DNA from 3 places in the Actinoplanes sp. CA-030573 genome. Region 1 is predicted to be linked to each of the others. Evidence: riboswitches for the same ligand, from Rfam matches in the RefSeq annotation. Region 1 holds a riboswitch; each other region holds the start of a gene.

Region 1 (7,462 bases):
CCGGCGGCTACGGCGCGGCGGTGGGACTGCTCGCCGTCGCCGCCGCGGTCGCCGCCTGGAGTGCCGCGAGGCCAAGACGAGGAGCGCGGCCGACGTGAGAGGGCCGCGGCCGAGAGGAGAGCCGGGAGATCAGTCGACCAGGGCGGGCAGCCCGTCGATGCTCTGCGCGTTCCGCGTCCGCCGGTACTCGGCCAGATCGTCGTCGGTCTTGCGGTCGGCCCAGCGGGTCAGCAGGTCACGATCGCCTTCGTACGCCATCAGCGGCACCTGGTAGCCGCACGAGTCGCTGATGCGGTCGACGGTCACCTCGATGACCGCCCGCAGCCCGTGGGCCGGCGGCGCCGGGAAGGCCCTCACCAGCTCCGCGAACCCGGTCGACTCCGGCACGGCCACCCGGCCCCGGCCGTGCAGGCGAACGATCTTCGGCGGGCCCTCGAAGGCGCACGTCATCAGCGTGATGCGGCCGTTCTCGCGCAGGTGGGCGATGGTCTCGGCGCCGCTGCCGGTGTAGTCGAGATAGGCCACCCGGTGCTCGTCGAGGACGGCCAGGCACCCCCGGCCGCCCTTGGGTGAGACGTTCACGTGGCCGTCCGGGCCGCTCGGCGCGGTGGCCACGAAGAAGACCGGCTGCCGCAGGAGGAACTCGCGCAGCCGGCCGTCGATCGATGCGTAGACCTTGCCCATGCGCCCATGGTGGCACGCATGGGCGACGGCCGGTCAGAAGTCGTCGTCGAAGCTCACACTTCCGGTCACGCCCACCTGGTACGCGGAGACGCGGCGCTCGAAGAAGTTCGACAGCTCCTGGACGTCCTGCAACTCCATGAAGGCGAACGGGTTCCCGCTGCCGTAGAGCGGCTCGATGCCGAGCACGGCCAGCCGGCGGTCGGCCACGTGCTCGAGATAGGAACGCATATCGGCGAGGGACAGGCCGGAGACGCCCTGGGCGAGCAGGTCCTCGGCGAACTGCACCTCGCACTCGACGGCCTCGGCGAGCATGTCGCGTACCTGCTGCTCCATCTCGCCGTCGAACAGATCCGGCTCCTCCTTCCGTACGGTGTCGACGACGTCGAAGGCGAACGCCATGTGCATGGACTCGTCGCGGAACACCCAGTTCGTGCCGGACGCCAGCCCGTGCAGCAGCCCCCGGGAGCGCAGGAAATAGACGTACGCGAAGGCGCCGTAGAAGAAGAGGCCCTCGATGCACGCCGCGAAACAGATCAGGTTCAGCAGGAAGGCCCGCCGATCGGCGCGCGTGGCCAGCGACCGCAGCTCGAAGATCGAGTCGATCCAGCGGAAGCAGAACTCGGCCTTGCGGGCGATCGACGGAATGTTCTCGACCGCGGCGAACGCCTCGAAACGCGCCTCCTCGGAGGGAACGTACGTGTCCAGCAGGTTCAGATAGAACTGGACGTGCACGGCCTCCTCGAACAGTTGCCGGGAGAGATAAAGCCGTCCTTCCGGGGAGTTCACGTGCTGATAGAGGTTCAGCACCAGATTGTTGGCGACGATCGTGTCGCCGGTCGCGAAGAACGCCACCAGCCGCGACACCAGGTGCCGCTCGGCCGCCGACAGCTTGGACAGGTCGGCGAGGTCGGAGTGCAGGTCGACCTCCTCCACCGTCCAGGTGTTCTTGATCGCGTCCTTGAAGTGGTCGAAGAAATGCGGGTACTTCATCGGCCGCAGGGTCAGGTCCATTCCGGGGTCGAGCAGCATTACTGGCAGGCCTCACACGATTCGGGGTTCTCCAGGGAGCAGGCGACGGCGTCCGAGGCGGGAATCACCGCGACGGTCGCCTGCTGAATGCGCGTCGCGGGCCGCGAGCGCAGGTAATACGTCGTCTTCAGCCCGGATTTCCAGGCATGCAGATACATCGACGAGAGCTTCCCAATGGTGGGCGCGCTCAAGAACAGGTTCAAGGACTGCGACTGATCGATGTACGGGGCCCGGGCCGCGGCCAGGTCGATCAATGCCCGCTGCGGCAGCTCCCAGGCCGTACGGAACAGCTCACGCACGTCGGCGGGCAGCTCGGCGATGCCCTGCACCGAGCCCTCGGCCCGCTTGATCTGCTCGCGGATCGGGGCGGTCCACAGCCCACGGGCCTTCAGCTCGCGTACCAGATAGGTGTTGATCTGCAGGAACTCGCCCGACATCGTCTCGCGCTTGAACAGGTTGGACACCTGCGGCTCGATGCACTCGTAGCAGCCGGCGATGGAGGCGATGGTGGCGGTCGGCGCGATCGCGACGAGCAGCGAGTTGCGCAGGCCGGTCGCGGCGATCCGGTCCTTCAGCGCGGCCCAGCGCTCGGTCTGCGCCGGCGTCGCGCCCCACAGCTGCGGGTGCAGCTCGCCCCGGGCGGCGCGCGTCTCGCCGAACGCCGGGTGCGGGCCGAACTCCGAAGCGAGGCCGGCCGAGGTCTCCAGCGCGGTCAGGAAGATCTCCTCCTGTACGCGGGTGGACAGCTCCCGCGCCGCGGCCGAGTCGAACGGCAGGCGCAGCGTGAAGAACGCGTCCTGCAGGCCCATCAGCCCCAACCCGACCGGACGCCAGCGCGGGTTGGAGGCGACGGCCTGGTCCGACGGGTAGTAGTTGATGTCGATGACCCGATCCAGGAAGACGACCGCCGTACGTACGGTGTCGCGCAGTTTCTCCCATGCCACCCCCTCGGCCGTGACGTGCGCGCCCAGATTGATCGAGCCGAGGTTGCAGACCGCCGTCTCGGTGTCGCTGTTGACCTCGAGAATCTCCGTGCAGAGGTTGGAGAGGTGGATGGTGTTGCCGGGCCCGCCGGTCTGGTTGGAGAGCCGGTTGGACGCGTCCTTGAAGGTCATCCACCCGTTGCCGGTCTGCGCGAGCGTCCGCATCATCCGCCCGTAGAGGTCGCGCGCCTTGACCGTCCGGACCGCCTTCTTCTCCGCCCGCTTGTAGGCCTCCTCGAACGCCTCACCGAACAGATCGGGCAGCTCCGGCGCGTCGGACGGGTCGACCAGCGACCAGTCCTCGTCGGCCTCGACCCGCCGCATGAACTCGTCCGGGATCCAGTTCGCCAAGTTCAAGTTGTGCGTACGCCGGGAGTCCTCCCCGGTGTTGTCGCGCAGCTCGAGAAACTCCTCGACGTCCGGGTGCCACGGCTCGAGATAGACGCACGCCGCGCCCTTGCGGCGGCCGCCCTGGTTGACCGCGGCGACCCCGGCGTCGAGCGTCTTCAGGAACGGGACGATGCCGTTGGACCGGCCGTTCGTGCCCCGGATCAGCGCGCCCCGCCCGCGGATCCGCGACCAGGAGATGCCGATGCCGCCGGAGAACTTGGACAGCTTCGCGACCTGGTGATAGCGCTCGTAGATCGAGTCGAGCTCGTCCCGCGGCGAGTCGACCAGGAAGCACGACGACATCTGGGTGTGCCGGGTGCCGGAGTTGAACAGGGTGGGCGAGCTGGGCAGATAGGCGAGGCTCGCCATCAGGCGGTAGAACCCGATCGCCTCGGCCGGCGTCCTCGACAGGCCGCACGCCACCCGGAGCAGCCAGTACTGCGGTGTCTCGACGACCAGGCGGGTGTGCGGGTGGCGCAGCAGGTAACGGTCGGCCACCGTACGGACGCCGAAGTATTCGAATCTCCTGTCGTTCTCCGGATCGACGGCGTCGTCCAGCTTGCGCGCGTTGCGGGCCACGAACTCCGCCGTCGCGTCCCCGATCAATCCCAGGCCGTGCGCGTAGCGGATGGATTGGCTGAAGCTCGCGACACCCTGAAGGCGAACTTCCTTGTCCACGTACGCCGTGAGCAGTCGCGCGGCGAGCCGGGAGTACTGCGGTTCCTCGCCGATCAGCTCCGCCGCGGTCTGGATCGACAGCTTGTCCAGCTCGGCGGTGGTGGCGCCGTCGTAGAGCCCGCTGATCGTCTTGGTCGCCACCCGCATCGGGTCGACCTCGTCGAGCCCCGCCGCCTGGCGCTCCACCGCCCGCACGATCTTGCCGACGTCGACCGTCTCCAGGTCGCCGTTCCGTTTCCGCACCTGCATGACGTGCCGGCGCTGCTCCGGCACCGTCGTGGTGGTCGTCATTCCCCGTCCCCTCGTCCGTTGACGGACGCGCGGGCGGACGCCACCGGCTGGCTCGGCCAGACCGGCTGGTGGCGTCGGCCGTCCCGCGCGGCCTTCGACCGCCGCACACCGGTCGGCGTGCGGCGCGCTGGCAGGTCTTCGGACTCGTGGGCGCTGTTGTTCCTACCGGCCGTCGCTTCCCAGGCCCGGGCCCAGTGCTCGTGACGGCTTTCGTTCCCACTCACCGCTGCGGGGCAGTCCCGGATTCACACCGGCTTCCCTCTTGCCTCGACGACCCGGATGGATCACCGAACCAGCTGCGGGAGACACCATATCTTGGGGTGAGGCAGAAAGTGCAACACCATTGGTTGTGTCGGCGTGTCGCGTCCGCCGCTTGGGGTGAGCCGGCCGAGCCCAGGTCGTAGAGCAGCGGACCGGCCATTGCCGTGCTCCAGTCGATCACGCCGCAGCTACCCGAGCCGCGATCCAGGCGGAACGCCTCCGGTGCCGGATCGGTGTGCAGCGGGCCCCACGACAGCGTCTCCGGTCCCAGGCGCCCGTAGGCCTCGACCGCCGCGGTGACGGCCGGGCGCAGCCACGGATCAGGGCGCGGCGGAGGCTCGCTTCGCCGATCACGCGGGTCACATGCCGAAGTGGGCGCCGCGCACGGCGGCTACCGCCTCGGCGGGACCGGTCAGCTCCACGTCGGCGGCCTGCTGCCGGCCGAAGAGGTGGAGCAGCAGCTCGCCCGGCGGGCCGGCCAGCGCCGCGACCGGCTCCCCGCGCCGCGCCCGGACGGACTGGCCCGATCCGGCGCGGTGCAGGACGAGACCCACCCGGACGCGGCGGGCGAGGAACCAGGCCGACTGCCGCACATTGCGCCACAGGGCGTCGTCGAGCGCGGCGTCGTGCGTACGGGAACCGAGGCCGTTGGCGCGGCGCACATCCTCGTGATGCACGTAGAACTCGTTGAGACTCGGCAGCCGGCGCACCCAGCCGAGCCGGAAGAACCCGGGCGGCGGACCCGACCGCAGCGTCGCGACCAGCCAGGCGAAGTCGCGGGCGGCGAGCGCGTCCTGCCGGCGGCCGGCGAAGCGCGCCCACGGGCCCGGGACGACCAGCCCGGGAGCGGCGAGCGGATCGCGGTCGCGCAGGATCAGATGCGCGGCGAGATCGCGCGTCGCCCACGGTGCGATGAGCGTCGGCGCCGCCGGGCCGAGCTCGGTCAGCAGGTCGCTGAGCGAGGCCCGTTCGACCGCGTCGAAGAACACTCCTGGACCTTATCCGCCGCAGCTCCCGCCGTCGTATCGCCAACGCCTTGGCGATCACGTTGATCGGCACGCCTTCTGCCCGATGAAGCCGGGTCGCCCACCGGTCCACCGGTTAGTGTCTTCCGCATCGGTGCTCTCGTCGGCTCTCAACCGGCCTTGCGGGCGACGACCGCGTACATGCCGAGCGTTGATGTGCCAGACCGCCGATCCGCACGGTGACGGCAGCCGAAGTTACGAGCTCCGGTGTACGGCCCGGTTGATATCGACTGCTCGAAATCGGCAACTGGAGCGGCAGCCGGCGGAAGACCGCGCGCCCGGACAGGATTCGCCTCTTCCTCGGAGAGCGATCAGGTGGCCTTCCTTGCCAGTCTCTCGACAGAGCGACTCATGCACCGGCGTCCGAGACCGGCCGCCGACTGCGTGGCAGATATGCCTGGACGGTTGAGTCGTTTCGCCGACACGAGGCCTCAGGTCGGCCGACCAGCTCAGCGACGATGGGGCACGCGGTCCGGCCGAAATACCGATGTACCGGTCCGATCGGGCGTTCCAGGATGGCGGAGCCAGCGACCCTCCTGGGCCTGCGGCGCGAAGCGAAGAACCGGCGGCTCGGAGAAGAGGAACAGCGAATTGATGAGCACCGCGGTTACCGACGATCGCCGTGTGTCCGGCCTGGACGGCATCCGCGGCCTGGCGGCACTGTTCGTGGTTCTGCACCACGCGTACATCACCTCGTACGTAGGCTTCCCCGTCAACACGGGGCCCGGCTGGCTCGGCTGGCTCATGTACGGGCACCTCGCGGTCGCCGTTTTCATCACCCTGTCCGGCTTCTCGCTCGGCATCGGGCCGGCCCGGCGGGATTGGCGGCTCGGCGGCCGCACCCGGTTCGCGTACCGCCGGGCCTGGCGCATCTTGCCGCCGTACTGGGCTGCCCTGGTCTTCAGCCTGCTGATCGCCTGGTTCGTCGTCCTCCAGCCGGGTGAGTCGGCACCCACCGGCAAGTCCGTGTTCGCCTACGGTTTGCTGCTGCAGGACATCATCGGCTCCCCGAGTCCCAACGGCGCGTTCTGGTCGATCGCGGTCGAGGCCCAGCTGTACGTGGTGTTCCCGCTTATGCTGCTCCTGTTGCGCCGGGCCGGCGCGGTGGTCATGGTGAGCGTGGTGACCGTGGTGGTGGCAGCGGTTGGCGTCCTCGCGCCACACGTCGCCGCGGTGCAGCTGCTCATGCGGCTGACGCCGCAGTTCGCTCTGCTCTTCGCGGTCGGCCTGGCCGCGGCGGGCATCCTGCGGGCGAGTGACCGCGTACGCCGGTTGCCCTGGCAATGGTTCGCGTTCGCCGCAGCCGTTCCGGCGCTGGTCTGGCTGGTGCTGAGCGGCACGGTAGGATTTGCCGGCCATCTGTTCTGGGTCGACCTCGCCTGCGCGCCGGCCATCGCCCTGCTCCTGGCCGCCGTGGCGACCGGCCGCCCGCGCCCGCTGCGCCGGCTGCTCGACACCCGGCCGGTCCGTCGTCTTGGCACGTTCTCGTACAGCCTCTACCTCATCCACGCGCCGCTCGTGCTGATCGTCGGCGAGAAGCTCGTCTACCCGCACGTCGCGCCCGGGCTGCCGCGGTTCCTGCTCGTGCTCGCGATTGTGGTGCCGCTGTCGCTGGTGGTGGCACGCTGGTTCGCCGCGGTGTTCGAGATCCCGTTCCAACGTCACCGCAGCTGGGCTGCCCTGCGCGACGCGATGCGCGCCCGTCGTCGTCCGGCCCGGGTGGCCCCACCGGAGACCCGGGCGCAGCCGGTCGCCGTGGCCGTGGCCGAGCTGGAGTCCTGAAGGTGGTCCGGGCAATCGGCCCGGGCTCCATCGCCAGTCGCCGGGTCGAGCTGGGCAACGGCGCGTCGCCCGGCCGATATTCGTTGAGCTAAGGACTCCTCGTCGCGGCGGCCAGCAGCGCGGACGTGGGCAGCGCGAGCCGTCCACCCGGCGTGCGGTAGGCGGCGGTCTGCCGGTCGAACTCGCGCCGGATCCGGGCGACCGTCTCCGGGGTCTGCCGGGCCATCACCACGCCCGCGTTGCTCAGACCGCTCGCCGGCCCGCTCCACCACGCCTCCGCCTCGGTCTCGTGATCCCACGCGAGCACCGCATCCTCGACGTCGGTCACCCGGCCGGCTC
Region 2 (6,834 bases), 1.8 Mb from region 1:
ACGTGACGTACGTCTTCGACGAGCCCACGATCGGCCTGCACCCGCACGACATCCAGCGCATGAACGATCTGCTCGTCCGGCTGCGCGACAAGGGCAACACGGTGCTGGTCGTCGAGCACAAGCCGGAAGCCATCGCGATCGCCGACCACGTGGTCGACCTCGGGCCCGGCGCCGGCAGCAAGGGCGGCGAGATCGTCTTCGAGGGCACCGTGGCGCAGCTGCGCGCGAGCGGGACGCTGACCGGGCGCCACCTCGACGACCGCGCCGCGCTGAAGCCCGATGTCCGCACGCCGTCGGGGTCGCTGGAGATCCGTGGGGCGTCCACGCACAACCTGCGGGACGTCGACGTCGACATTCCGCTCGGCGTGCTGGTCGTGGTCACCGGCGTGGCCGGGTCGGGCAAGAGCTCCCTGATCCACGGCTCGGTGTCGGGGCGCGAGGGGGTGGTGACGGTCGACCAGGGCGCCATCCGGGGATCGCGGCGGAGCAGCCCGGCGACGTACACCGGCCTGCTCGATCCCATCCGCAAAGCGTTCGCGAAGGTCAATGGGGTGAAACCGGCGCTGTTCAGCGCCAACTCCGAGGGCGCCTGCCCGAACTGCAACGGCGCCGGCGTCATCTACACCGATCTCGGGATCATGGCGAGCATGGCGACGACCTGCGAGGTCTGCGAGGGCAAGCGGTTCGACGCGTCGGTGCTCGAGTACCACCTGGGCGGCAAGGACATCAGCGAGGTGCTGGCCATGCCGGTCGGCGAGGCGGTCACGTTCTTCGCCGACGGCGAGGCCAAGACGCCGGCCGCGCACAAGATCCTGTCCCACCTGGCCGACGTCGGGCTCGGCTACCTGACCATCGGGCAGCCGCTGACCACCCTCTCCGGCGGCGAGCGTCAGCGCCTGAAGCTCGCCACCCACATGGGCGAGAAGGGCGGCGTCTACATCCTCGACGAGCCCACCACCGGCCTGCACCTGGCCGACGTGGAAAACCTGCTCGGCCTGCTCGACCGTCTTGTCGACGCGGGCAAGTCGGTGATCGTGATCGAGCACCACCAGGCCGTGATGGCGCACGCCGACTGGATCATCGACCTCGGCCCGGGCGCCGGCCACGACGGCGGTCGCGTGGTTTTCGAGGGCACGCCGGCCGACTTGGTCGCCGCTCGCTCGACGCTGACCGGCGAGCATCTGGCTTCGTATATCGGTGCCTGATCCGATGCAACCCTTCCCCGCCCGCCGGTGTCTTTGGAGGGTGTGAGAGCGGGGAAGGGACACGCGATGGACGACTTCGACGAGTTCGTGCGCACGAGGTCGACCGGGCTGCTGCGCGTGGCGTACCTGCTCACCGGCGATCGCGGCGCCGCCGAGGATCTGCTGCAGGACGTGCTGGAGCAGATGTGCGCCCGCTGGCGGCGCCTGCGCGGCGGCGCGCCCGACGCCTACGCGCGCCAGGCGATCGTCAACCGGGCCACCAACCGGTGGCGGAAACGGAAACGGAGACCCGAGACCGGGCTCGGGGATCACGACGTACGCGCGCCCGACCACAGCGACGACGTCACCCTGCGCGAGTCGGTGGTGGCCGCGCTGCGCCAGCTGCCGCCCAGGCAGCGCGCCGCCGTCGTCCTGCGCTACCTCGACGACCTGCCGGTGGGCGAGGTCGCGGCCGCGCTCGACTGCAGCGCCGGAACGGTGAAGAGCAACACGGCGCGGGGTCTGGAGAAGCTGCGTGCGGTTCTCGGGCCGGAGCTCGTGCGAGAGGGGGAGCGGCAGTGACCGACACCGATATCCATGTCGCGCTGGAGCGGGCCACCGAGCATCTGAGCCCGCCGCCCGACCTGCTCGAGCGGGTGCGCGCGGGCGGCCGGCGCCGGGTCGTGCGCCGCCGGGCCGTGCTGTTCGGCGGCCTCGGTGCGGCGGTGGCGGCGGCCGGGTCGCCGCTGGCGCTCGGGCGTGGCCGCGGCGGCGAGGTCGCCGACCCGGTGACCCGCGGCGACCTGGCCGGCGACCGGCAGTTCCTGCAGGAGGCCCGGGCCGCCTGGAGCCGTGGCGCCGACGCGTTCGAGACCCGGTCGCGGCCGCACGTGCTGTGGGCGGGCACCACCCCGGCCGGGCCGGCCGCGCTGATCAGCCAGCGCGCGACCGTCGAGACCGCCCCGCAGGACCTGCTGGGCTGGGTCGAGCCGGTCGCCGGCGGCGGCCTGCGCGGCACCGGCTCGGTGCGGCTGATGCCGCCGGGCAAGGTCGAGCCAGGGGCGATCCTGATCGGCGAGCGGCGCGACGTGCTGGTGGTCGCCGATCTCGGGCAGCCGGTCGACCTGTCGGCCGACTACTCGTTCGACGAGGACGGGAAGGTGCGGCGGACGTACAGCCGGGTCTCGTCGGGGGCCGACTGGGTGTTCGTGCGCCGGGTGGCGCCGCAGGCGGAGAACGTGCGGATCGCCATGATCCGGGCCGGCCTGGGCGAGGGCATCCCGCTCGACAACTTCGGGGACGTGGTGCACGAGAAGACCAACCAGGTGCCCGAGCTGCTCGACCGGCGGCTGCCCGGCGCCACCGGGCCGTGGGAGATGCCGGGCGGCTACGACGACCTGTTCGGCTACCACGCGCAGACCGGGCTGGGCGCCTGGCAGATCAGCGGCGCCACGCCGGACGGCCGGCAGTTCACGGTGCGGACGCTGCCGCTGGAGGACACGGTCCGGGCGTTCTGGTTCCTCGGCGGGCCCGAGCCGCATTACGCGGGCCTGATGCGCGACGGCGTGGTGCGGGTGCGGCTGCCCGGCCAGCAGGGCGTGGTGGTGGCCGTGCTCAACGCGACGCTGCGCTACCGCACCCGCGGGGCCTGGATCCCGGTGAGCGACGTGGCGCTGCTGCCCGACGCCGCGACCGAGCTCGAGGTGCGGCCGCGGGGCGGCGGTGATCCGAGGACCGTGCCGTTGCCGTGACGGATAGGTTGGGGTCGTGACGATTCAGGGCCTGCGCCGGATCATCGTGTCGGTGGCGGATCTCGACCGGGCGCTCGCGCTGTATCGCGACGCGCTCGGCCTGGCCGAGAAATACCGGACGGAAGAGATCGCCATGCTCGGCGACCCGGAGGTGCTGCTGCACCGGCGGCCGCCCACCCCGGGCCGGGCCGGGGTCGCGGCGAGCTATCTGGTCGACGACGTCGACGCCGTCACCGCCGCCGCCGAGAAGGCCGGCGCCGCGGTGATCGACCCGCCGGCCGTGCAGCCGTGGGGCGAGCGGCAGGCGGTGCTCACCGATCCGGACGGGCACGTCTTCTGTCTGGTGAGCCCGGGTAACGGGTAAGAGCGTCGCCATGGACGTCGTGATCGGCATCGACACCGGTACCACCGCCACCAAGGGCATCGCGGCCACCGCCGACGGCCGGCTGCGGGCGCACACCAGCGTCCACTATCCACTCGCCGTGCCCGGCCCGGGCCGCGCCGAGCTCGACCCCCAGCACCTGATCGACGCGGCGGTCAAGGCGCTCACCGACGTGGCCGCCGCCTGCCGCGAGCAGGGTGACGCGGTGCGGGCCGTCAGCCTGAGCGCGTTCCTGCACGCCCTGGCCCCGATGGACGCCGCCGGCCGCCCGCTCGGCCCGTTGGTCACCTGGGCCGACAACCGGGCCGGCGCCCAGTGCGACGAGATCATCGCGGCCGGCCGCGACAAGGCGCTGCAGGCCCGCACCGGCACGCCCGTGCATCCGATGTCGCCGCTCACCAAGCTCGCCTGGTGGCGGGCCACCGACCCCGAGCGGCTGCGGTCGACGCCGCGGTGGGGCGGGGTCAAGGAGCTGGTGCTGACCGCCCTCGCCGACGCGCCGTTCCTGCTCGACCTGTCGGTGGCCTCGGGCACCGGCCTTTACGACATCCACTCCCGCACGTGGGATCCCGAGGCGCTCGACATCGCGGGCGCCCGGCCCGGCCAGCTGGCCGAGGTCGTGCCGACCACCACCGTCCTGAAGCTGCGCCCCTCGATCGCGTCGGCGGCCGGGCTGCCGGCCGGCACCCCACTGGTGATCGGCGCGGCCGACGGGCCGCTGGCCAACCTCGGCCTCGGCGCCACGCCGGCCGGCGTCGCGGCCGTCTCGCTCGGCACCAGCGGCGCCCTGCGCACGGTCGTCGACCGGCCCACCGCCGACGCCGCCGGGCGGCTGTTCTGCTACGCGCTGACCGAGGACCGCTGGGTCATCGGCGGTGCGGTCAACAACGCCGGCTCGGTGGTGCGCTGGGCCGGGCAGAGCTTCGCGTCCGGCTTCGAGCGCCCCGGCGCCGAGGGCGAGGACGAGGACGAGCGCGACGCCGCCCTGCTCATGGAGGCGCAGAGCGTGGCGCCGGGCAGCGACGGGCTGCTCTGCCTGCCCTACCTGCTGGGCGAGCGCGCGCCGTGGTGGCGGGCCGGCATGCGCGGCGCCTACCTCGGGCTGCGCCGCGAGCACGGCCGCGCCCACCTGGTGCGCTCGGCGGTCGAGGGCGTGTGCCAGCAGCTGGCGCTGGTCCGCGACTCGTTCGCGGCCGAGGGCTTCCCGGTCACCGAGGTGCGGGCGACCGGGGGAGCGGTCGCGTCCGAGCTGTGGGTGGGCGTGCTGGCGGCCGCCCTCGACCTGCCGGTGGCGATCGCCGGCACCCCCGAGGGCACCGCGCTCGGCGCCTGCCTGCTCGGCCTGCACGCGCTGGGCGACCTGCCCGACCTCGACCGCGCCGCCGCGCTGATCGCGATCGGCACGCCGACCCGGCCCGACCCCGAGAACGCCGCCCTCTACGCCCGCCTGCGCCCGCTGATCGAGAAGTCGGCCCTGGCCACCATGGATATCGTGCGCGAGCTCGACCGCCTGGCCCCGCCGCTGGAGACGGCCGCCCACCCGTCTTAGAGATGGTGGTCACCGCTGGTCACGTTGACGGTCCGCCCGGCGGTGCGAAAGCATGGCGGGCGAGCGGTAGCGGAGGAACCCGGTGCGATTCCGGGACGGTCCCGCCACTGTGACCGGGTAGTGACCCGTCCCGTCGTCGTGGCCCATCGCCACGGCGTTTTGTCGTCGCGGCGTTCAGCGGTGTCGGGGAGCGTCGATCCGGGAGCCAGGAACTCCGGCCGCTCGTGACGCTCATCGTCCGGGCGTGGACACCCGGGCAGAAGGGACCTCCGTGACGCCGTACCCGTTCTCGGCCGTGGTCGGGCTTGCCGACCTGCGCCTCGCGCTGTTGCTCACCGCTGTCTCGCCGGATGTCGGCGGGGTTCTGGTGCGAGGAGAGAAGGGAACGGCGAAGAGCACGGTGGTGCGTGCCCTGGCCGCGCTGCTCCCGCCGGTCACGGTGGTCCGCGGCTGCCGCTTCGCCTGCGATCCGGCGGCGCCCGACCCGGCCTGCCCGGACGGCCCGCACGCGGCGCGCCCCGACGGCCCGCATCCGGCCGGCTCCGACGGCCCGCACGCGGCCGGCTCCGACGGCCCGCACGCGGCCGGCTCCGACGGCCCGCATCCGGCCGGCTCCGACGGCCTGCACCCGGCCGGCTCCGACGTCTCGCTCTCGGCCGGTATCCCGGCGCTGTCCCGGCCGGCCGCGCTGGTCGAGCTGCCGGTGGGGGCGACCGAGGACCGGGTGGTGGGCACGCTCGACATACAGCGTGCGCTGGCCGACGGGGTCAAGGCGTATGAGCCGGGCCTGCTCGCGGCCGCGCACCGCGGCGTGCTCTACGTCGACGAGGTCAACCTGTTGCCCGATCACCTGGTCGACCTGCTGCTGGACGCGGCGGCGATGGGCCGGGCCCACGTCGAGCGGGACGGGGTGTCGGTCAAGCACGCGGCCCGGTTCCTGCTGGTCGGCACCATGAACCCGGAGGAGGGCGAGCCCCGGCCGCAACTGGTCGACCGGTTCGGCCTGGTGGTGACCGTCGGGGCGCCGCGCGAGGCCCGGGAAAGGGCCGAGGTGGTGCGGCGGCGGCTGGCGTACGAGGCCGGCCCCGGCGACTTCGCGGTGCGTTTCGCCGACGACGAGCACGCGCTGTCGCAGCGGATCGTCGCGGCCCGGGAACGGCTGCCGCGGGTCGTCCTGCCGGACGGCGAGCTCGACCGGATCGCCCGGGTCTGCCTCGCCTACGGGGTGGACGGCATGCGCGCCGACATCGTGGTGGCCCGGTGCGCGGTGGCCCTGGCCGCGTGGCACGGCCGGGAGCGGGTCACGGCCGGCGACGTGCGCGACGCCGCCCGCCTGGCCCTGCCGCACCGGCGGCGGAAGGACCCGCTCGACCCGCCCGGCACCGACGAGCAGCGGCTCGAGGAGGCGCTGGCGGAGGCCGAGGCCGAGCTCGAACGCGAACGCGAACGCGCCGATCGGGAGCGAACCGAGCGGGAGTGCGCCGAGCGGGAGGAGCGCGAGCGCGACGGCGGCCCGGACGACGACCCCGACGGTGGCGGCTCGCCGACCGGCGGTCCCGACGATGCCAGCCCCGACGGCTCGGGCGGCTCCGACAGCTCGGGCGGCTCGGGCAACTTCGGTGGCCCAGGCCGTTCTGGTGGCTGGAGCGGCTCCGGTACCCCGGGCGACATTTCGGGAAAGTCGGATTTGGGAGCCAGGAGAGGCGTGGGTGCGGCGGATGGGACCGAACACGGCGGAGCAGGACGGGGCGGGCCGGGACAGGGCGGCCTGGAGCAGAGCGGGCCGGGACAGGGCGGGCCGGGGCAGGGCGGGCCGGGACAGAGTGAGCCGGGGCAGGGCGGGCCGGGGCAGGTCGCGGTTGCGGGGAGTCCCTATCGGACCCGGACGCTCTCGATTGCCCGTCGTGGGGAGGGTGGGCATGCGGGGCGGCGGTCGCCGGCGTTCTCGCGGCGCGGGCGGGTGATCGG
Region 3 (6,834 bases), 2.7 Mb from region 1:
CGCCAGCTGGCCAAGGCCGGCGTCGCCTGGGTGCAACTCGACGAACCCGCCTACGTCGCCGACCGTACTGCGGACGAGATCGACGCGCTGCGCCGGGCGTACGCGACGCTGGGCGAGTTGGAACAGCGGCCGCGGATCTTCGTCGCCACCTACTTCGGTGAGCTCGGCGACGCCCTCCCCGCTTTACTGGACACCCCGATCGAGGCGCTCGGCCTCGACCTGGTCGCCGGCGAGGGCAACCTGGCCGGGCTCGCCGCGGCCGGTCCGCTGCGGGACAAGACGATCGTGGCCGGGCTGGTCGACGGGCACAACATCTGGCGTACGGACCTGCGCGCCGCCGTCGCAGCCGGCGCGACCGTCGCCGGGCTCGCCGACCACGTGTCCGTGTCGACGTCGTGCTCTCTGTTGCACGTTCCCGTCGACCTGTCGGTCGAGACCCACCTCGACCCCGACCTGTACGCCCGGCTCGCCTTTGCTCGGCAGAAGGTCGACGAGGTCGTCCTGCTCGGCAAGGGGCTGCGCGACGGCACCGCCCACCTGCCCGACCCGCTGCCGCCGATCCCGGCGTCGTGGCGCCACGACGACGTCCGGGCGCGGCTGGCGGCGCTGACCCCGGCCGACCGGCAGCGCGGCACCTACACCGAGCGGGCGGCCGTCCAGCAGGCCCGCCTCGGCCTGCCGGACCTGCCCACGACGACGATCGGGTCGTTCCCGCAGACCGGTGAGCTGCGTAAGGCCCGAGCCGCGTTCAAGAAAGGCGAGCTCGACGAGGCCGGCTACACCGAGCGGATGAAGGCCGAGATCGAGCACGTCATCCGCCTGCAGGAACAGCTGGGCCTCGACGTGCTCGTGCACGGCGAACCCGAGCGCAACGACATGGTCCAGTACTTCGGCGACCAGCTCGACGGGTTCGGCACCACCGAATTTGGCTGGGTGCAGTCCTACGGCTCCCGCTGCGTCCGGCCGCCGATCATCTACGGTGATGTGGCCCGCAAGGCGGCGATGACCGTCTCCTGGTCGGTCTTCGCCCAGTCGCTGACCGGCAAGCCAGTCAAGGGCATGCTGACCGGCCCGGTCACGATTCTCGCGTGGTCGTTCGTCCGCAACGACCAGCCCCGCGCCGACACAGCCGACCAGGTCGCGCTCGCCCTGCGCGACGAGTGCCACGACCTGGAGGCGGCCGGCATCACGGTGATCCAGGTCGACGAGCCGGCGCTGCGCGAGACGCTGCCGCTGCGTAAGGCCGACCAGAAGGCGTACCTGGACTGGGCGGTCGGCTCGTTCCGGCTGGCCACCAGCGGGGTCGCCGACGACACCCAGATCCACACCCACCTGTGCTATTCCGAGTTCGGCGAGATCATCACCGCCATCGACGCCCTGGACGCCGACGTCACCAGCATCGAGGCGTCCCGGTCCAAGATGGAGGTCCTGGACGACTTGGCCGCGATCGGTTACAGCCGAGGCGTCGGGCCGGGCGTGTGGGACATCCACTCGCCGCGGGTGCCGTCGCACGACGAGGTGGTGTCGTCGCTGCGCCGCGCGGTCGATGCGGTCCCGGCGCGGCGGCTGTGGGTCAACCCTGACTGCGGGCTGAAGACCCGCGGCTACCCGGAGGTCGAGGCCTCCCTCAAGCGCCTCGTCGCGGCCGCCGCCGTGGTACGCGGCAACTGATCTTTAGCTGAGACCCCGGGCGGCGCCGGCCCCCCTCCGGCGCCGCCCGGCTCCATCAACGCCAACGGCACGGTCCATCGCGGACCGGGCCGTGGTGACGAGCGAAGGGATCAGGCGACCGTCAGCCGCTCCGGCGCGGAGTCCGGCTCCGGCGCGGAGGTTGTAGTAGGCCGTCGGCGTGTGACGCCGAGCATCCGGTCGACGAGCGCGCCGAACGTCAGCGCGAGCACCGTCCAGATGATGGCCTGGTTGATCAGCGAATACCAGCGGAACTTCCACAGCAGGTCGGCGTCGAAGCCCGGGTAAACGATCTGGCCGGGCGCGAACGTCTTACCGTCCACCGTCAACGGGGTGTCGAGAATGTTGACGATCGGCTGTGGTGTCTCGGTGGCCGCCCGGACGTACCCGAACTGGCTCGTCGCGTCGACGTTGGCGTGCAGGTTGCCCAGCGACGGCAGCAGCCCGATGTAGACGCCGTAGACGACCAGGAACGCCACCGCCGAGCCGACGATCGCGGTCACCCAGCCGAACCGAGGCGCCAAACGGCGGGCCAGCACGATCGCCAGGCCGAGCAGGACCAGCGACACCAGCACGGTGGCCAGGTAGAGTCGGCCGCGCTGCACGATCGTGAAGTCGTGGCCGATCGCCGGCGGGTTGGCCGGGTACCTGACGAACGGCAGAAGGTAGACGCCGGCGAAGCCGAACGCGGCGATGCCCCAGATCAGGTTGCGCGGGCGTACGCCGAACCGGCCGTGCAGCACCACGTAGGCGACCGCCACGAGGGCGCCCATCGCGGCGGCGAAGCCGATGATGCCGGTGGCGATACCGATCGTCGACTGGATCGAGCGGGAGAAGATCTCCGGGCCCTCAGCCGACGTCGGTCGGCCGGCCGCCTGGTTGAGCGCGTCGAGGATCGAGCCGCGGCCCTCTTCGTAGTCGATGGCCTTGTCGACGAGAGGCTCGGCGAAAATGTAGGCGAAAACCCAGGCGAGGAGGCCGGCGAAGGCACCGGAGACCGCCCCACGCCAGATAGCGCGGAGTTCCATGAGTGTCTCAGTCCCGGATCAGTGGCAGGGGAAGCCGAGGAAGTGCCGCGAGTCGTGAACCCACTCGTGGACGACCATCGACTTGCCGAACACCGAGACCATGCCCTCATCGACGCCGATGAAATAGTACGCGAGCAGCGCGAGCAGCACGGTGATGCCGAGAACGAGAACGACCCGCGTAGTCGACAACGCCTCGGGCGAGACGGTCGCGGTCGGTTTGGCAGCGGGTACGGGAACAGTCGTCATGAAGCCTCCTCAGGGATGATGCGTCCCTCATCGATACCGGCGTAGCGACGACGAAGTATCTGACTACAGCCCCGACCTCACATCGTGGCCTCACAGTGGCGCAACCGCCCCGGACTCGCACCGGGTTCCTTACATCGTCACATCGAGCCGAGCCTAGGTCCGCTCGCGAGCAGGGTCAACATCACGGTGTTTCGGCCGCTGCGCGACAAGCCCCGCGATCTGACACGCCGGACACTCGGAACGGTCCGGATCGGCACAGACGAGATGATTGGTCACGAGCCATTCGATACGGTCGAGAAGCGCCGCAAGATCATGGATCTCCCGGGACAGCCGATGCATCCGCGCGTCGCGAGCACCAAGCCGGCGGCGCCCGGCGAGCAGGCTTTCGTACAGCTCAACCGGGATGACGACGCCATCCTGACCGTCGATCTCGACGTGCGGCGGCGGAGGATGCTTGGTCATCCTGAGCGTCGCTCCCTCCGGCGTGACGATCCTTACAGCGCTCGCCGTCCGAACAGTAGCGCGTCACCGCTGGAGAAATCGCTCCCAGTAATCACGGCGCTCCGCCTCGGGCGTCAAGACGCAGTCGCCGCAAGTGCCCCCGCCGGGGATCCGGTAGTACAGGCAGCAGTTGCGGCGGACCAGAAACCAGCGGTCCCGGTCGGGATCCGGATGGTGCAACGTCGCCATCCCGGCCAGTGGCGGCACGGTCAGCATCTCGGCGACGGTCGTGGCGGCGCGTTCGGCGGCGGCCGGGTCGCCAGCGTTGTCGGCGATCATGCCGGCCGCGCCGCCGAGCGCCGATGCCACGTTGCCCCACAGCACCTGCGGCGACAGTGTGAACCGGTGCCGGAAGACCTCCAGCACCGGCCCGACCAGACCGACGACCGCCGTACGGGTCAGCACTCCTCCCGCGTCGCCGCCGGCGCGGTGGAGAGAGTCGTAGGCGATCGGGACCGGGCCACCTTCGACCGGACGCCACCACAACCGGCCCGGATCAGCCAGGGGCACCACGCCCGTGAGCGCGGCCGCCCCGAGCAGCGGCGACAGCAGCCGGGCGGCCAGGCCGAGGAAGATGGTCGAGGCGACCACCCGCTCGCCGATCTGATCGGGGCCGAGCCCGGACATCCGCATGATCACTTGCTGGCCAGCGGTGACTCGCTCGGCGATGACCTCCGGTTCCAGCAGATCGGCCAGGGGCCGCCAGCCGGCGGCCGTGCGACGGGGCTGCCAGGCGAAGTACGGTCCGAGCCCGGCGGCGGCCTCCAGGGCCGGACCGGCACCGTACTGTTCGGCAGGCACGCCGCTCACTCTATGACCAGCCCGGTTACGGCGGCGACGGCGTCGGCCAGGGTCACGGTGGTGACCTGATCATCCCAGCCTTGCCCGGCGGTGATGACGGTCGGCCGCCACGGGAGGCTGTCGGCGACCGTAGCCAGCAGTCCGGGCATCGCCGGGTGCCGGGCGTGGCTCCACAGGACGACGGCTGCGGGGTGGCTGCGGGTGATCGCGTCGGCCAGCGTCTGCCGGGAAAGGCCGGCACCGAGGTGGATCGACGCGATCTGCTGCTCGGCTAGGGCGGCGGCAAGCGCGTCTAGGGCCGCGACGTCGCGGCCGGCGTCCACGGCGATCAGCAGTGTGCGTACCGGCGAACCGGCCGGCGGCCGTGCAACTGCCGCGAACACCTCGCTCAGGGCCCGGCTGAGCACGCGCCGGGCCACCGCTTTTCGTGTCTCGGCGTAGCGGCCCTGGCTGATCAACACGTACGCCGGCCCGGCCAGGGTGTGGTAGGTGTGCACGACTCCGTGGGCGGTGACCGCGGCCCGCAGTGTCTCGTGCAGGCTCAGCACGTCGAGGCGGCGGGCGGCCCGGGCCAGCCCGCGCGCCGCTGACTGTGTGCTCTGGTCGGTCACCGGATGCTCGGCCGGCCACGGGGTGACCTCGCGGCGCGCCATCCGGGCGGCTTCGGCGGCCGGCATGCCGCGAGCGGTGAGCCGGGCCATCACGGTCAGCGCGGCCACGTCGGGCGGCGTGTAGCGCCGGTGCCGGCCGGCCTGATGCCCGGTCGGGCCGAGCCCGTAGCGCTGATGCCAGGTACGCAGCGTCGTCGGGGCCACGCCGAGTCGCCGCGCGAGTAATCCGGGGCTGAGCCCCCTGGTGTCATCCACCGCCGACCCGCCCTCGAGGTCACCGACAACGACCACACCCGCATCGGGTGTGGGCAGTGGCAGGTCTTCGGACTCGTGGGCGTCCGGCACGCTTCCTACTGGCCGTCGCTTCCCGGACCCAGCTCGGGTCCAGTGCTCTGTGACGGCGGTCGTTCCCACTCACCGCTGCGGGGCAGTCCCGGAATCACACCGGGTTCCCTCTTACGACGCTCACCCCCGGCCAGGGGCGGGCGAACCGACTGCCCCCACAGCTTACTGCCGGCCAGGCGCTGTAATCACCGACAGCTCCAGCGGCGCCGGGATCTCGGCCTGCCCCGGGCCGCCGGCGTGTACCCAACCGAGCAGGTCGGTGAGGATCGCGTCGTCGAGGACCAGTCCGAACCAGACCGGCCGGGCGCCCGAGCGGCGGGCTGTCGCGGTCGGGTGGACCACCATGACGTTGGCCTGCTCGCACACGTCCAAGCACACACTGGTCCGCACCCGGTGGCCGTCGCCGATCTCGGCGCGCAGCCGGTCGAGCTGAGCGTCGTGATCGGTCGACGGATGCTTGAGCGCGTTACCGCAACAGCAGTCTCGGCACACCGTCACCGTGCATCCGTCGATGATCGTTTCGCTCACCGGCCAACTTTAGCCAGAGCGATCAGCCGCGGGTGGCGTTGGAGTAGGGGCACACCTGGTGGCGCCGGTCCGCTCCTCGGGAGAACTCATCGGATCACCCCCACGCCAGCCGGACGCCGAGCGCGACGCAAACGGCCGCGCACCCCCCCAGTTGAGCCACCGTGCCGTACGGCCGCGGGCCAGCCGCGCGCCGAGCCGCCCCGCCGTGGCGGCCAGGGTGATGTCCACGGCGAGCTGTACGGTGATGAACAGGACGCCAAGGGTGATCAGCTGGCCGGTCACCTGCCCGGCGGCGGGCCGTACGAACTGCGGCAAGAACGCCACGCTGAACAGGATCATCTTCGGGTTGAGCAGATTCGTCACCAATCCCCGCACGAAAGCGTTACCGGTCGCGACACCGAGCGCGGCGACCATGCCGGCCCGGGCGCCGTAGCGGCCGGCGTTGGTGATCACGAACATCATGTCCGGACCGGGAGTGATCATCAGCAGGACGATCGCGGTCAGGTAGCCCAGCAGCACCGACGTCGAGATCACGGCCGTCCCTCCAGCGCGCCCCGCAGGGCGAGACGGTGCCGGCGGCGGATCTCCGCCTGATGGAAGGCCTGCCGGTCCTCGTCGGTCTCCGGCAACAGCGCCGGCACAGTACGCGGTTTGCCGTCGTCGTCGACCGCGACCATCACCAGATGGGAGGTAGCCACGACCGTTGGCGGCACCGCCCGGTCCCACCGGTCGGCGGTGACCTTGACTGCGACCTCCATCGAGCTGCGCCCGGCCCAGGTGATCCGGGCCTGCACGTGCACGACGTCACCGACCCGAACGGCCTGCAGGAACAACGTCTCGTCCATCGCCGCGGTGACCGCGGGACCATCGGAGTGGCGGGCCGCGACGACCCCGGCGACCGAGTCGATGAGGTTGAGGATCCGGCCGCCGTGCACCGTGCCCATCAGGTTGGTGTGGTGCTGGTCCATGATCTGCGACAGGGTCAGTTGCGACGCCGACGGCGCACGACCAGATTCTGTCATCGCTACCTTCCGCTCCGTTCCGCGACCAACGATCGCGCGGAAGGCAGACAGCGGGCAGCGCCC

What was found. Region 1 has a riboswitch for cobalamin ahead of ACQP2F_RS20660 (ribonucleoside-diphosphate reductase subunit alpha). Riboswitches for the same ligand answer to the same signal wherever they lie in the genome.
Region 2: it holds a riboswitch for cobalamin, as region 1 does, so the genes downstream of both, ACQP2F_RS28970 (VWA domain-containing protein) here and ACQP2F_RS20660 (ribonucleoside-diphosphate reductase subunit alpha) in region 1, are expected to answer to the same signal.
Region 3: it holds a riboswitch for cobalamin, as region 1 does, so the genes downstream of both, ACQP2F_RS32715 (MerR family transcriptional regulator) here and ACQP2F_RS20660 (ribonucleoside-diphosphate reductase subunit alpha) in region 1, are expected to answer to the same signal.

Annotation. Positions count from the first base shown of each region.
Region 1 is NZ_CP192038.1:4,432,482-4,439,943, forward strand. Features, by position in the region: gene ACQP2F_RS20645 (MFS transporter) at 1-98, shown strand, start outside; gene ACQP2F_RS20650 (pyridoxamine 5'-phosphate oxidase family protein) at 130-684, opposite strand; gene ACQP2F_RS20655 (ribonucleotide-diphosphate reductase subunit beta) at 718-1,713, opposite strand; gene ACQP2F_RS20660 (ribonucleoside-diphosphate reductase subunit alpha) at 1,713-4,055, opposite strand; cobalamin riboswitch at 4,168-4,367, opposite strand; partial or broken gene ACQP2F_RS20665 (phosphotransferase enzyme family protein) at 4,495-4,629, opposite strand; gene ACQP2F_RS20670 (TIGR03085 family metal-binding protein) at 4,676-5,305, opposite strand; gene ACQP2F_RS20675 (acyltransferase family protein) at 5,936-7,123, shown strand; gene ACQP2F_RS20680 (class I SAM-dependent methyltransferase) at 7,212-7,462, opposite strand, start outside.
Region 2 is NZ_CP192038.1:6,258,169-6,265,002, reverse strand. Features, by position in the region: gene ACQP2F_RS28995 (ATP-binding cassette domain-containing protein) at 1-1,205, shown strand, start outside; gene ACQP2F_RS28990 (SigE family RNA polymerase sigma factor) at 1,272-1,766, shown strand; gene ACQP2F_RS28985 (hypothetical protein) at 1,763-2,935, shown strand; gene ACQP2F_RS28980 (VOC family protein) at 2,952-3,299, shown strand; gene ACQP2F_RS28975 (gluconokinase) at 3,310-4,866, shown strand; cobalamin riboswitch at 4,914-5,104, shown strand; gene ACQP2F_RS28970 (VWA domain-containing protein) at 5,111-6,834, shown strand, end outside.
Region 3 is NZ_CP192038.1:7,122,987-7,129,820, forward strand. Features, by position in the region: gene metE (5-methyltetrahydropteroyltriglutamate--homocysteine S-methyltransferase) at 1-1,671, shown strand, start outside; gene ACQP2F_RS32695 (CbtA family protein) at 1,782-2,717, opposite strand; gene ACQP2F_RS32700 (CbtB domain-containing protein) at 2,736-2,963, opposite strand; gene ACQP2F_RS32705 (hypothetical protein) at 3,117-3,425, opposite strand; gene ACQP2F_RS32710 ((2Fe-2S)-binding protein) at 3,489-4,265, opposite strand; gene ACQP2F_RS32715 (MerR family transcriptional regulator) at 4,271-5,131, opposite strand; cobalamin riboswitch at 5,173-5,387, opposite strand; gene ACQP2F_RS32720 (hypothetical protein) at 5,384-5,719, opposite strand; gene ACQP2F_RS32725 (LysE family translocator) at 5,759-6,283, opposite strand; gene ACQP2F_RS32730 (acyl-CoA thioesterase) at 6,280-6,771, opposite strand.